Regions from separate parts of the Dorea sp. BIOML-A1 genome, predicted to be linked through region 2. Evidence: predicted binding sites of a transcription regulator. Region 2 holds the regulator's gene; each other region holds the start of a gene.
What was found. Region 2 encodes Rex, which represses fermentation and respiration genes when NADH is low (regulators of the CRP and FNR family bind a similar motif). Its sites were predicted from a motif close to ATTGTTAANTANTTAACAAT; they were not measured.
Positions count from the first base shown of each region.

Region 1: a site for Rex is predicted at 1,663-1,682, ahead of GT508_RS04275 (glycerol dehydrogenase). Genes of this name have one in related genera too.
Region 3: a site for Rex is predicted at 1,876-1,895, ahead of GT508_RS11230 (oxidoreductase). Genes of this name have one in related genera too.
Region 4: a site for Rex is predicted at 1,318-1,337, ahead of rsxC (electron transport complex subunit RsxC). Genes of this name have one in related genera too.

Region 1 is NZ_WWSA01000006.1:53,994-57,422, forward strand. Features, by position in the region: gene GT508_RS04265 (ketopantoate reductase family protein) at 261-1,184, shown strand; gene GT508_RS04270 (peptide deformylase) at 1,181-1,591, shown strand; gene GT508_RS04275 (glycerol dehydrogenase) at 1,714-2,811, shown strand; gene GT508_RS04280 (MATE family efflux transporter) at 3,131-3,429, shown strand, end outside.
Region 2 is NZ_WWSA01000005.1:13,643-17,071, reverse strand. Features, by position in the region: gene GT508_RS03410 (NAD(P)H-hydrate dehydratase) at 1-1,306, opposite strand, end outside; gene GT508_RS03405 (redox-sensing transcriptional repressor Rex) at 1,408-2,049, opposite strand; gene abc-f (ribosomal protection-like ABC-F family protein) at 2,215-3,429, shown strand, end outside.
Region 3 is NZ_WWSA01000029.1:26,987-30,415, forward strand. Features, by position in the region: gene GT508_RS11230 (oxidoreductase) at 1-1,808, opposite strand, end outside; gene cytX (putative hydroxymethylpyrimidine transporter CytX) at 2,010-3,188, opposite strand; gene GT508_RS11240 (aldo/keto reductase) at 3,222-3,429, opposite strand, start outside.
Region 4 is NZ_WWSA01000029.1:4,832-8,260, forward strand. Features, by position in the region: gene rsxC (electron transport complex subunit RsxC) at 1-1,215, opposite strand, end outside; gene rpsA (30S ribosomal protein S1) at 1,484-2,569, opposite strand; gene ispH (4-hydroxy-3-methylbut-2-enyl diphosphate reductase) at 2,550-3,407, opposite strand.

The sequences.
Region 1 (3,429 bases), on a different contig from region 2:
TGCAGTCCTGAGGAAAAAGTTATGAAAAAGATTTAAAGTGTTTGTTCTTTCGAACAATTCTTAGTATAGAAGGAATATGTGATGAAAGTGTGATGGAATTAGGAAGAAATTGTTAACAAATGAAAAACAGAAAATAGAATACAATCAGTGGTACCATAAACGGGAACAATGTTGAAATCCAAAAGTCCGGGTGTTAGAATTACAACAGATGCTATAACAGAAGATATATATATCAAAGAATACAAGAAACCATACAGAACATACGAATATACACCAAGGAGGAATACACCATGCGGATCCTAATCTACGGCGCTGGAGTCATCGGAAGCTTCTACGCATCCAGATTCGCCAAAGCGGGACTGGATGTAACAGTCTTAGCAAGAGGGCAGCGGTTAAAAGAATTACAGGGACACGGTCTATGGTACAGAGGCAAGACAAGAACGCATAAAGTTGAGGTTAAGACGATCAGTGAGTTAAAACCGGATGACCGCTACCAGTTTATTTTCCTGACCGTACGTGAGAATCAAGTAGAAGAAGCACTGGAAGATATCAGTAAGAATAAAAGTCCGAATATTGTCACGATGATTAATACGATCAAACCATATGGCAGATGGGAGAAAATCTGCGGAAAAGGCAGGATCCTTCCGGCATTTCCGGGAGCGGGCGGCTGTATCGAAGGTGGGATTCTGGATGCACAGCTTCTGCCAAGAGCAATCCAGCCGACAACATTCGGTGAGATCGGAGGAAGAAAGAGCAGCAGGGAAGAAGCACTGGCATACATATTTAGAAAAAGCCACATTCCATATCAGATCGTTCCGGAAATGCATCACTGGCAGATCTCACATCTTGGCGTGATCATTCCGCTGGCAGATGCTTATTACCAGAGCAGGCATCCGGAAAAAATCTGTGCAAATGAAAAATTGATGACGCTGACAGCTTATCGGATGAAAAAGAACCTGAAGTGGATCGCCCAGAAGGGAATGTTGTGCCCTGCAAAGCTCTATATGATCAAAGATATGCCGACAGGAATGCTGGCAGGGGTTCTAAGCAGAGTATATCAGAGTGAATTTGGCAACAGATTTCTTTACCGACATGCGATGCATGCACCGGAAGAATTCCAGCGGCTGCACCAAGAATTTTATAATTATATGAAAACGCATACGAAAGAGAGTAACAAAGCATGATAAGACCGATTATGAAAGACATATTTTTCCTGAACCAGAGATCCGAGCCGGCAACAGAGGCGGACAAGCAGGTTGCAGTGGATTTGTTAGATACATTGAAAGCGCACGAGGAAGGCTGTGTCGGCATGGCAGCGAATATGATCGGAGTGAAGAAATGTATCATAGCCGTTAATATGGGATTCATGAATATGGCAATGTTCAATCCGAAGATTGTAAAACGTTTCGGAAAATATGAGACGGAAGAAGGCTGCCTTTCCCTTACCGGTGTGAGAAAATGCACTCGATATCAGGAGATTGAAGTAGAATATCAGGACATGAATTTCAAAAAGCAGAGACAGAAATATACCGGATGGACGGCACAGATTATTCAGCATGAGATAGATCACTGTCAGGGTATAGTGATATGACACTAAGAAAAGTAAATGTTTTCCTCCTGTTTTATTGACACAACTGTATCGATAGCATACAATAAAACCAGATTGTTAATAAAATAACATATAAAACGTGAAGATTACAGGAGGGTAATAGCATGGCAAAGATTTTATGTAGTCCAAGTAAATATGTACAGGGTGCAGGTGAGCTGAAGAAGCTGGGTGAATATGCTCAGAAGTATGGCAAAAAAGCACTTGTACTGATCACAGAATCAGGATATAAACGTATCGGGGACGTTGTAAATACCGGATTTGAAGGATACGAGATCACACCTGTGTACGAGTATTTCAACAGAGAATGCAGTAAGAATGAGATCAACCGACTGGTAGACATCATGAATGAGAAGGGCTGTGATGTCGTGATCGGTATCGGCGGTGGTAAGATCCTGGACACGGCCAAGGCAGTTGCTTATTATAAAGAAGCACCGGTTCTGATCTGTCCGACGATCGCCTCAACAGATGCACCTTGCAGCGCACTGTCTGTTATTTATACAGATGCTGGTGTATTCGAAGAGTACTTATTCCTTCCGGCCAACCCGGACATGGTTCTGATGGATACTGAGATCATTGCAAAATCACCGGTAAGACTTACCGTTTCCGGAATGGGTGATGCGCTGGCAACATATTTTGAAGCAAGAGCCTGTCAGGTAAGCGGAGCAACGACATGTGCGGGTGGACAGGTCACACAGGCAGCAATCGCACTTGCAAAACTCTGTTTTGATACGCTGATGGCAGAAGGAGTAAAGGCAAAACTTGCTTTGGAAGCAGGAGCATGTACACCGGCTGTAGAAAAAGTCATCGAAGCCAATACATTGCTGAGTGGTATCGGATTTGAGAGTGGCGGACTTGCAGGAGCGCACGCAATTCATAATGGATTTACCGTACTGGATGAGTGCCATCACATGTATCATGGCGAGAAAGTCGCATTTGGAACGATTACACAGCTGGTACTGGAGAACATTCCGGCAGAAGAACTGGAAGATATCATCGATTGGTGTATCGAACTGGGACTGCCTGTGACATTAAAAGAACTGGGAATCACAGAAGTAACAGATGAGAAGCTGATGGCAGTTGCAACGGCAGCCTGTGCAGAGAACGACACGCTTCACAATATGCCATTCGAGGTAACACCGGAGACTGTATGTGCAGCAATCAAAGCAGCAGATGCATACGGTAAATATTTCCTCGGAGAATAATATATAATCCAAATACATAATCTAACAGGAAATGCTTTCCAAGAACGGGAGAAGGATAAAGTCACATCCGTCCGTTTTGGAAAGCATTTCATTTTAGAGGAATAAGATTTGTTAAAAACTCACGGGATCAGTGGTTGACATTCATCAAAAGATAATGCTATAATGTCCCTCTAAAACATGTGTGGATTTTTCTGGAGCAATCTATTTTTCGCCACATGACTGATGCGTTCGGTCATGTGGCTTTTTTAGTGCATAGAAATCATAAAATCCATAATAAAATTGATATGTTATGTATGTGGAAAAAGAAAGGGGAAATTATATGGATCAGACATATATGAAAGAACAGCCGGTGTTAAAACTGATATTGTCAATGGCACTGCCGATGGTGCTTTCTATGATGGTGAGTTCACTTTACAATATTGTGGACAGCTTCTTCATCGCCAGGATCAGCGAAGATGCCATGACGGCATTATCACTGGTGTATCCAGTGCAGAATCTAGTCAATGCTGTGATGATCGGATTTGGAATCGGAATCAATGCGGTCATCTCATTTTACCTGGGAGCTCAGGATAAAGAGATGGCAGACAGGGCAGCAACACAGGGAATGCTGCTCGGAAC
Region 2 (3,429 bases):
AACCGGCTTTTGCCATCGCACTGTTCCCGGTAAGATTCAGGCAGATTTCATTTGCCTTATCTGCGATCAGTGTTCTGGAATCTTTTAATACACAGGTTACCTGATATCCGTCAGCGAATTTCTTCAGGATCTGTATCCGGTCTTCTCTAAGATCTTCCACAGGGATGCCTGTAAGTCTAGACATCTCTTTCATATGCGGCGTAAATATGAACTTCCGGTCTGCCAGCCGATCAAGAAGATCTTTGTTATCTGACAGAAGATTTAACCCGTCTGCATCGATCAGGCATGGAACATCCACGTACTCTATAACCGTCCGCAATAACTTCTCCGATGTTGTACTTCTTCCAATGCCGGAACCAATACACACACCGTCTGCCCACTTAAGAAGCTTTAGTACTTCTTCTTTATTAAATTCATCATAAGCCGTTATGATTGCTTCCGGCAGAAGTGTCTGCAATATCTCGCGGTTGTCCTTTGGTGTATAGATTCTGACAAGCCCGGCTCCTGTCATATAAGCCGCATGAGCATTCAAATATGCTGCACCTGCCATACCCTTACTTCCAGCGATCACAAGAAGCCTTCCATAACTTCCCTTATTAGAATCTTCCGGTCTTTCCGGAAGCATTCTACGATATTCTTCTCTTCCAAAAGAATGGATCACATCTGCATCCTGTAATAACGGCTCATGCGAAATGCCAATCTCTGCTACTGTCACTCTTCCTGCATATGCTCTGCCCTGCGCCAGCTCAAGGCCGATCTTTTTCACCTCGAATGTCACTGTATCATCTGCGTGGAATGCACAACCAAGCACACATCCCGTAGAGGCTGAAAGTCCTGATGGGATATCTACTGCAAATTTTGTACCCTGCATCTGATTCATACGTTCAATCACCTGACGATATGTACCTTCAATCTTACGGCTCAGTCCGACTCCGAACACGGCGTCTATCACTATGCTGTAGCTGTTATCCTGCGGGATATCTTCCGTGATCTTACCACCACATTCTTTAAGACGTCTTATCTGTTCCCGTGTCTCCGGTGTACAATGCTCTGGATTGCCGACCAGATAAGTATCCACAGAACACCCCATATTCTTCAAGATCCTGGCGATGGCAAATCCATCTCCACCATTATTCCCTGATCCACATACCACACAGACAGAAGAAAGATCCAGATTCTCACTTTGCATCGTCTGTACACAGGCATTTGCTGCACGCTCCATTAATTCCAGTGATGCAATGCCCAGTTCCTGAATCGTGTACTGATCGGCAGCCTTCATCTGCGCAGCATTAACCAGAAGTTTCATATATTCATTCATCTCCCATCAGATATATCTCTGCAACAAAAGAACGTGTAAAAATATGTCCGTATTCCAGACTACTCCTACACGCTTTCTTGTATTATAGTTTATTTATGGTCCTCTTTGTAACGACTGATATTGTATGACAACTGCATCAGACTTTCTGACAGATGCACATTCTCAACAACAACATTATCCGGAAGGTTCAAATCTGTATGTGCAAAGTTCCAGATCGCACGTACTCCGTTCTCAACCAGCATATTCGCAACTTCAATTGCTTTCTCTTTCGGAATCGTCAGAACTGCAATATCAATCTCATTATTCTGAACGAACGTTTTAAGATCATCCATCATACGGATCGGAACTCCACGGATGGATACTCCCTGAAGTCTTGGATTCACATCAAAGATTCCTTTCAGAATGAATCCACGGTTCTCGAAGGCTGCATAATTAGCCAGTGCCTGCCCAAGATTACCTGCACCAATGATAATAATATTGTGGTCTTCTTCCAATCCTAATATCTTTCCAATCTCTGTGTATAAATACTTAACATTATAACCGTATCCCTGTTGTCCGAATCCTCCGAAATTATTAAGATCCTGACGGATCTGGGATGCTGTTACTTTCATCCGCTTACTCAGATCGTTCGAAGAAATCCGCTCTACACCATTTTCCAACAGTTCGCCCAAATATCTGTAATACCTCGGCAATCTTCTTATGACCGCACGAGAAATCTCTCTTTCTTCCAATGTTTTCACCCTTCCAATCATAGTCTAAAATAATTATATAAAATTGAAAGATTATTGTCAAACTATTGTTGAATTTTATGCAATTTCCGTTATAATAAAGTAGCATGTGTAAATGCATTTTGAGAATACCAACGTATCAATTATCCATAACTCAGGAGGAAATATATGATATTAGCATGTCACGGGATCCAGAAATCTTTCGGTGAACACCTCATCGTCAGAGATGGATCCTTCCATATAGAAGATCACGAAAAAGCAGCTCTTGTCGGACCGAACGGTGCCGGTAAGTCCACTCTGCTCAAAATGATTGTAGGCGAATCAGCCCCGGATGACGGCAACGTCATCCTGACAAAAGGTAAGACACTTGGCTATCTTGCCCAGCATCAAGAGATGCAAAGCGGTAATACGATCTATGAAGAAGTCCGCACCGCAAAGGCCGATATAATCGCTATGGAGCGCCGTATCCGCGAGATCGAGATGGAACTTAAGCATCTCTCCGGCGACGCCCTGAACGACCGTCTGGAAACTTACAACCGCCTTACGGCCGCTTTCGAACGTGAGAACGGCTATTCTTGCGAAAGTGAGATCACCGGTGTGTTAAAGGGACTTGGATTTACGGAAAATGATTTCACCAAACCCGTCGACACTCTCTCCGGAGGACAGAAAACCCGTGTATCTCTCGGCAAGCTTCTGTTAACGAAACCAGACATTTTGCTTCTTGATGAGCCAACCAACCATCTGGATCTGAATTCAATTGCATGGCTTGAATCCTATCTTCTAAACTATCAGGGAGCTGTGCTGATCGTGTCTCATGACCGTTATTTTTTGAACAAAGTTGTCACTAAAGTTCTTGAAATCGAGCTTGGAGAACTTCGTACTTATATGGGAAATTACAGCGACTATGCAGCAAAGAAGCAGCAGCTTCGCGACATACGCCTGAAGGAATATCTTAACCAGCAGCAGGAAATCAAGCATCAGGAAGCGGTTATCGAAAAGCTTCGTTCTTTCAACCGCGAAAAATCCATCAAACGTGCCGAAAGCCGCGAAAAGATGTTGGAAAAGATGCAGACCATCGAAAAACCGATAGAAGTTAATACAGATATACATCTGAAACTGGAACCATCCTGTGTAAGCGGCAATGATGTTCTGACTATTGAACATTTAAGCAAATCTTTCCCCGGACAGGAACTTTTTACAGACGTTAATCTCGAGATCAAACGTGGTGAACATGTCGCAGTAATCGGTGATAACGGAACAGGAAAGACTACGCTTCTTAAGATCTTAAACCGAGTGGTATCTGCTGATTCCGGTACTTATACACTTGGCTCCAATGTTAAGATTGGCTACTACGATCAGGAACATCATGTCCTTCATATGGAG
Region 3 (3,429 bases), on a different contig from region 2:
AACGGAAGTTCTTCTTCTTTTCCATCGTATTTTACGAGGAAGGAATGTGCATTTACTTTCTGCAGGGCTGTATTCGTCATCTGTCTTACATGATGTTTTTCCATGCATTCTTTCATGCTTGATGTAGAAGATGCATCCAGTCCATTTCCGATAACCGGCATCATTTCGATGATGGTTGTCTCTGCACCGCGTGGGGCAAAGAATTCAACAACATCAAGTCCTACCGCACCGCCTCCGACAACAACAACCTTCTTGCCTGTCATGTCTTCCGGATAGTTCTTAACATCTGCGATCATATCTTTGATAGAATACACGCTGGCATCTTTCTTGCCAAGATTGTCATGCAGTCCTTCGATCGGTGGAAGGAGCGGTACCGAACCAGTTGAATTTACAACAAGATCCGGGTTGTATTTTTTAATCTCAGCGACCGTTGCATCTACTCCTGTTTTGATTGTCAGATTCGGAAGTTTTGATGCACGGTATTTCAGATAAGTCGGAAAATCCGCAAGTCTCTTCTTCGCAGGAATCTTAGAGATCTCTACCGACAGACCGCCTGCTTCTTTCTCTTTCTCCAGTAACGTAACTTTACATCCAACTTCGGCAGCTGTACATGCAGCTTCCAGTCCGGCAGTTCCGGCACCTATAACTACGACATTACATGGTTTATTTACTTTCTGTTTTTTATAAGCTTCTCCGTTGATCAGATCCGGGTTGACCGTACAGCGAAGCGGTTTGTTACCGCCGATACGGTTGCCGACACATCCGACGTTACAAGAGATACATTTACGGATATCACATACATCCCCGTACTGTGCTTTATTACACCAGTCAGGATCGGCGATCAGTCCACGTCCCATACCGATCAGATCAGCATCACCTCTGGCAAGGATGTCATCGGCAATCTTAGGATCACGGATATTTCCGATTGCGATCGTCGGCTTTCCGAATTTATCACGAACCGCCTTCGCCATGTATGAACGCCATCCATCTTCCAGATAGTTCGCATCAATCTGATACTGGATAGAAGCATTTAATCCGGCTGAAGTATCGTAGATATCTACTTCATCGTTCAGGTATTCCAGATATTCCAGGCAATCTTCTACCGTATTCCCACCTTCGACAAGCTCGTCTACACTAAGACGCAGAGAGATTGGAACTCTAGGTCCGACAGCCTTACGGACTTCATCAATGACCATACGGCAGAAACGGGCTCGGTTCTCAGCAGATCCGCCAAATTCATCTGTACGGTCATTTGTAGTAGGCGATAAGAACTGGCTGATCAGATAAGAGTGTCCGGCATGGATCTCTACAACATCAAATCCGGCATTGACTGCTCTCTTTGCAGCGGTTCCATAATCTTTTGCAATGCTTGTGATCTCCTCTTTCGAAAGTCCGCGCGGAATCTCTCCACCGGCTTTTGACGGAAAACGTGACGCAGATACCGGCTGCATACCGATTCTGGAACTCATCGCAGACGCACCTGCATGATTGATCTGAATCCCCATCAGCGCCCCCTGTCTGTGACAGGCTTCCGTTAATGTAAAAAGGCGTGGAATGTAACAGTCTTTGTCAAGACGCAGCTGTGTCGTTCCGTTTGATCCTTCCGGATATTTTACACAGACATTTTCAACCATGATAAGCCCTGTGCCGCCACGTGCACGCAGCTCATAATATTTGATATGTTCGTCGCTCAGTTCCCCATCATGTCCGGCGAAATCACTTCCCATAGGCATCATTACAACACGGTTTTTGAGTGTCATACCTCTGATCGTAAGAGGGCTGAATACGTGTGGAAAATTGTTTTTCATAGTTTACTAACCTCCATAAAAATATGATTGTATTTGTTTGCATTTCTTTATAATTTGATTATATGATTTTGTTAAATAAAAGACAAATTAGTATTTTTATGAAAGTTGATAGATTTTGTCTATGAATTTTAATCATAAAAAAGTGGCCGCTGCGACGGCAGATTATTTACTACCGGTACAGCGGCCATTTTTCTTACTTTTTTATTTTTTCTGATTTTTTTCAGGTATTAATTTCCCGGCGATCAGACACAGAATGATCGTGATCACCATATCCGGCAATGTATTTCCTACCGGCATATCTACATTCATAAGAATTCTGTACACAACGAATCCAATCACCCAGATGATCATATTCGGCACATATACTGCCCGACTGCTCTTGTCTTGTTTTAACAGGAAAAAATCAGCAATCTGAATAGCGATCATCGGTGCAAATACAGAACCGATCAGATACAGGAAATCTGTTATATTATCCATCGGATATACAATTGCAGCGACCGTTCCAATCACTGTCACAACAATAGCAACATGCTTTCCGTTCCATCTGCTTACAACCGTCTCACTGGAGATTCCAGCAGAGTATGCATCCAGGAAAGTGGTTGTAACTGTTGAAAATACAATGATCAGAAGTCCCAGGATGCCAAGACCTGCCTTTAACATGATCTGTGCAATGTCATACTCTCCGGTAATGATAGCAGCTCCCATTCCGATCACATACATCCAGCAGCTTACGATTCCATATGTAACCGCACTGACTGCAGTTGCTTTCACCGGCTCCTTCGCCTCTCTTGTGTAATCACTGATCAGTGGCAGCCACGATAATGGCATCGCAACCGCAAGTTCTACTGCTGCTCCAAATGTCATACTGTCGTCAGACGGTGTTCCCACCCCACTTCCTGTAAATATCACCTTACACAGAATCAGTGTCAGGATAAATAATGCTGCCATCGCAACAGTATTGATCTTGCCCAGATTCGTAATTCCGATCACAATCCACAGAATGATCAACGCTCCTATCACCAGACACCATATCCATCTGCCGGTATGCATCACACCGTCTGCTGCCAGTGCCCCGTCATAGATCATGATCGCAGTCCAGCCGACAAGCTGCAACACATTCAGGACCGCAAAAAGGATACTTCCCTTCTGTCCAAAGCTCATCTTTACAGTCTCCATTGCACTCTTTCTGACTTTTCCGCCGATCACTCCTGCCAGGAACAGCATCAGACAACCAATGATGTGTCCTACTATGATTGCCGCCAGTCCTTTTCCCATGCCAAGCGGGGCCAGATATGTTCCGGTCAGGATCTCTGCGATCGAAACCCCTGCGCCGAACCAGATCAGACCGTTTTCAAATAAGCCGGTACGCTTCTCTTCCATAATGTTTATTCCTCCTCGTCTTCCTTTGTAGTCTTATATAATAGTCTTTTTCAAAGCCTGTTCCAGCAGCTGCATCTCATCATCACTTAGTTTCCACTCAAATACCTTGCAGTTCTCTTCAATTTTATCGCGGCTCTGCGCTCCTATAATACAAGAAGAAATAAAAGGTCTCTGCAAGGTCCAGTTCAATGCAATCTGCGACAATGGAACATTTCGTTCCTCACTGATCTGATCCATTGTT
Region 4 (3,429 bases), on a different contig from region 2:
ACATTCGAGTCCTTCATGTTTTGTAAACTTCTCTTCGTCATGATGTTCTGCATAATCCGCCAGTCTCGATGGGATCAGGCGGCTTGGACAGGCTTCTACACAGCGTCCGCAGTTGATACATGCAGACGGCTCCATCTTAGCCACTTCATCTTTGGTAAATCCAAGAATTGATGAAGATGTCTTTGTTACAGGTACATCTAATGAGAACATGGAGAATCCCATCATCGGACCACCGGAGATGAGTTTCTCAGGCTCTGTCTTAAATCCTCCTGCTGCTTCTACCAGTTCCTGCTGGTTCATACCAAACGGAACTCGGAAGTTACCTGGTTCTGCAACCGCATCACCACTGACTGTCACTACACGCTCCATAGAAGGCTTTCCTTCTACTACTGCCTGGTAAACACTTACCATTGTAGCCACGTTGTCTACGACGCATCCTGCATCTGCCGGAAGCATTGCAGAATTGATCGCACGTCCTGTTGTTGCATAGATAAGCTGACGCTCACCACCCTGAGGATACTTGGTCTTCAGAGCCATCACCTCGATACGTGGTTCATCTTTCGTCAGTTCTTTTAATTTTTCAATACAATCCGGTTTGTTGTCCTCTACGCCAAAGATTCCTTTTGCGTTGTCGAACAGACGGAGAATGATCTTCATTCCTCCGACCAGCTTTTCCGGAGTCTCGATCATTGTTCTGTAGTCAGCGGTGATATATGGCTCACACTCTGCACAGTTTGCAATGATATAATCAATCTTTTCCGGTTCCTTCGGTGAAAGCTTTACTCTGGTAGGGAAACCTGCACCACCCATACCTACAACTCCCGCTGTTCCAATCGCATTCAGAATGTCTTCTTTGCTCATATCCTCTAACGGAGTCACTTCCGGATATTCCACTTCTTTGTACTCGCCATCATTCTCGATCACGATACTGTTCACTCTTCCACCTGTCGGGTTTAAATGCGGTGCAATAGCCTTTACTGTTCCGGATACAGATGCATAGATCGGAGCAGACACAAATCCTCCTGCTTCTGCTATCATCTGGCCTTTTAAAACATGATCGCCAACAGCTACCACAGGATTTGCCGGAGCACCGATATGCTGTGATACAGGATACACCAGATCGCCCTTAGGTTTTACTTCGACAATTGCCTTATCTTTAGCCAGGCTCTTGCCGTCATCCGGGTGGATTCCACCCTTAAATGTTAACAATGCCATCCTTTTTTCCTTCCTTCCTATTTACTCTTTATATAATATACAGGAAAAATAGACAATTTTCTATAGAAAGTGACTAATTCCATTGTATATTTTCATGAACATCTTGTCGCATTTTTAACAAATGCATATACGCACAGAAAACCTGCCATAGGCAGGTTTCCCAAGATAGTACATCATTGAGCCTTTTTACTTATCCCGGCTCATTGTTATCTTTAGCTTCAGAAAGGATAGAGGAAATCACCTCTATCCTTGTATATCTGTCACAATATTATTCAGCGTCTGTCTCTTCAGAAGCTTCTTCCGGCTGTTCTAACGCTTTCATGCTCAGGCTGATCTTCTTCTCAGCTTCGTTCAGGTCTACGACCTGAGCTGTGATCTCCTGTCCTACTGAAAGTACATCCGACGGTTTGTCAACATGAGCTCTTGAAATCTGTGAAACATGAAGTAACGCATCTACTCCAGGAGCTAATTCAACGAATGCTCCGAAGTCTGTCATTCTTGCAACTTTTCCTGTAATCACTGTTCCTACTGCATAATCCTCTGCTGCATTTGCCCATGGATTTGTCTCCGGGAATTTCAGGCTGAGTGCGATCTTTGTATCATGGATATCTTTGATCATCACTTCCACTTTATCTCCTACCTGGAATACTTTCTTAGGATTCTCAACACGTCCCCAAGACATTTCGGAGATATGAAGCAGACCATCTACTCCGCCAAGATCGATGAATGCTCCGAAATCTGTAACGTTCTTTACAGTTCCTTCCATTCTGTCTCCTACACTGATCTTTGCGAACAGTTCTTTCTGTTTTTCAGCACGTTCAGCAACAAGGAGCTGTCTTCTGTCACCAATCACGCGGTTTCTTCTAGGATTGAACTCGCTGATCACGAACTCGATCTCCTGTCCCTGATATTTGCTCAGGTCTTTTTCATATGTGTCAGAAACAAGGCTTGCAGGAATGAATACTCTTGCTTCGTCAACTACTACGCTTAATCCACCGCCAAGAATCTGAGTTACAGGAGCTTTTAACACTTCATGATTCTCGAATGCTTCTTTTAATCTTTCATTTCCTTTTTCTGCTGCAAGTCTCTTGTATGTCAGCAGAACCTGTCCTTCTCCGTCATTTACCTTCAGGACTTTTGCGCTCATCTGATCACCAACAGATACAACTGTTGTAAGATCAACATTTGCCTCGTTAGTATATTCGTTTCTTGTAATGATACCGTCTGCTTTGTAGCCTATATTCAAGATGATTTCATCAGGTTTAACGTCGATGACTGTACCATCTACAACCTCTCCATTTCTTATTGTCTTAAAAGACTCTTCTAACATTTGTTCAAAAGTTAATTCTGACATTATTTTGAACCTCCTCAATTATTTTATTGGGCGTGGATGCCCCTGCTGTAATACCTACTGATTCCACGGACCTTAATTGATTAATATCCAAATCGTCAAGTGTCTGTATATAGTACGTATTCAAACATTCCTCTTTGCAGATTTCAAATAGCTTCTGAGTATTCGAACTACGTTTATCACCTATCACAACCATAGCATCTACTCTCGCTGCAATTTGACGGGCTTCGGTCTGCCTTTCTTTCGTCGCATTGCAAATCGTATTTAAAACAACTATATCATACCTCTTTTTCGAAATAATTTCAACTAATTCTTTGAATTTATTGTAGTTAAATGTCGTCTGGGCCACGATACATACTTTCTGATCTTTATCCGGCAATTCAAATCGTTCTGCATCTTCCGGTGTCTGCACCACCGTCACCTGTTCTCCTGCCCAGCCGCGGATTCCCTGCACCTCCGGATGCTCACCGTTTCCGACAATCACAATGTATGACCCCTCTGCGCTTTTTTCTGCAACGATCTTATGAATCTTCTTCACGAAAGGACACGTTGCATCCACACAGGTGATTCCACGTTCTTCCAGGATATCGTAGATATATTTTGCTACACCATGGGACCGTATCACTACCACATCCGCATCTGCCGTTTTCAGTTCTTCTTCATCATTCAGGACTTCTACACCGTGGCTTCTCAGATCCTTGATCACTTCTTCATTATGGATGATCGGTCCGTAGGTAAATATCTTCTCTCCCCGGTATTGTTCTATCTGTTGGTATACGGTATCTACCGCACGCTTCACTCCGAAGCAGAATCCTGCTGTCTTTGCAAGTTCGACATTCATATCATGCAATTCCTTTCTCTGC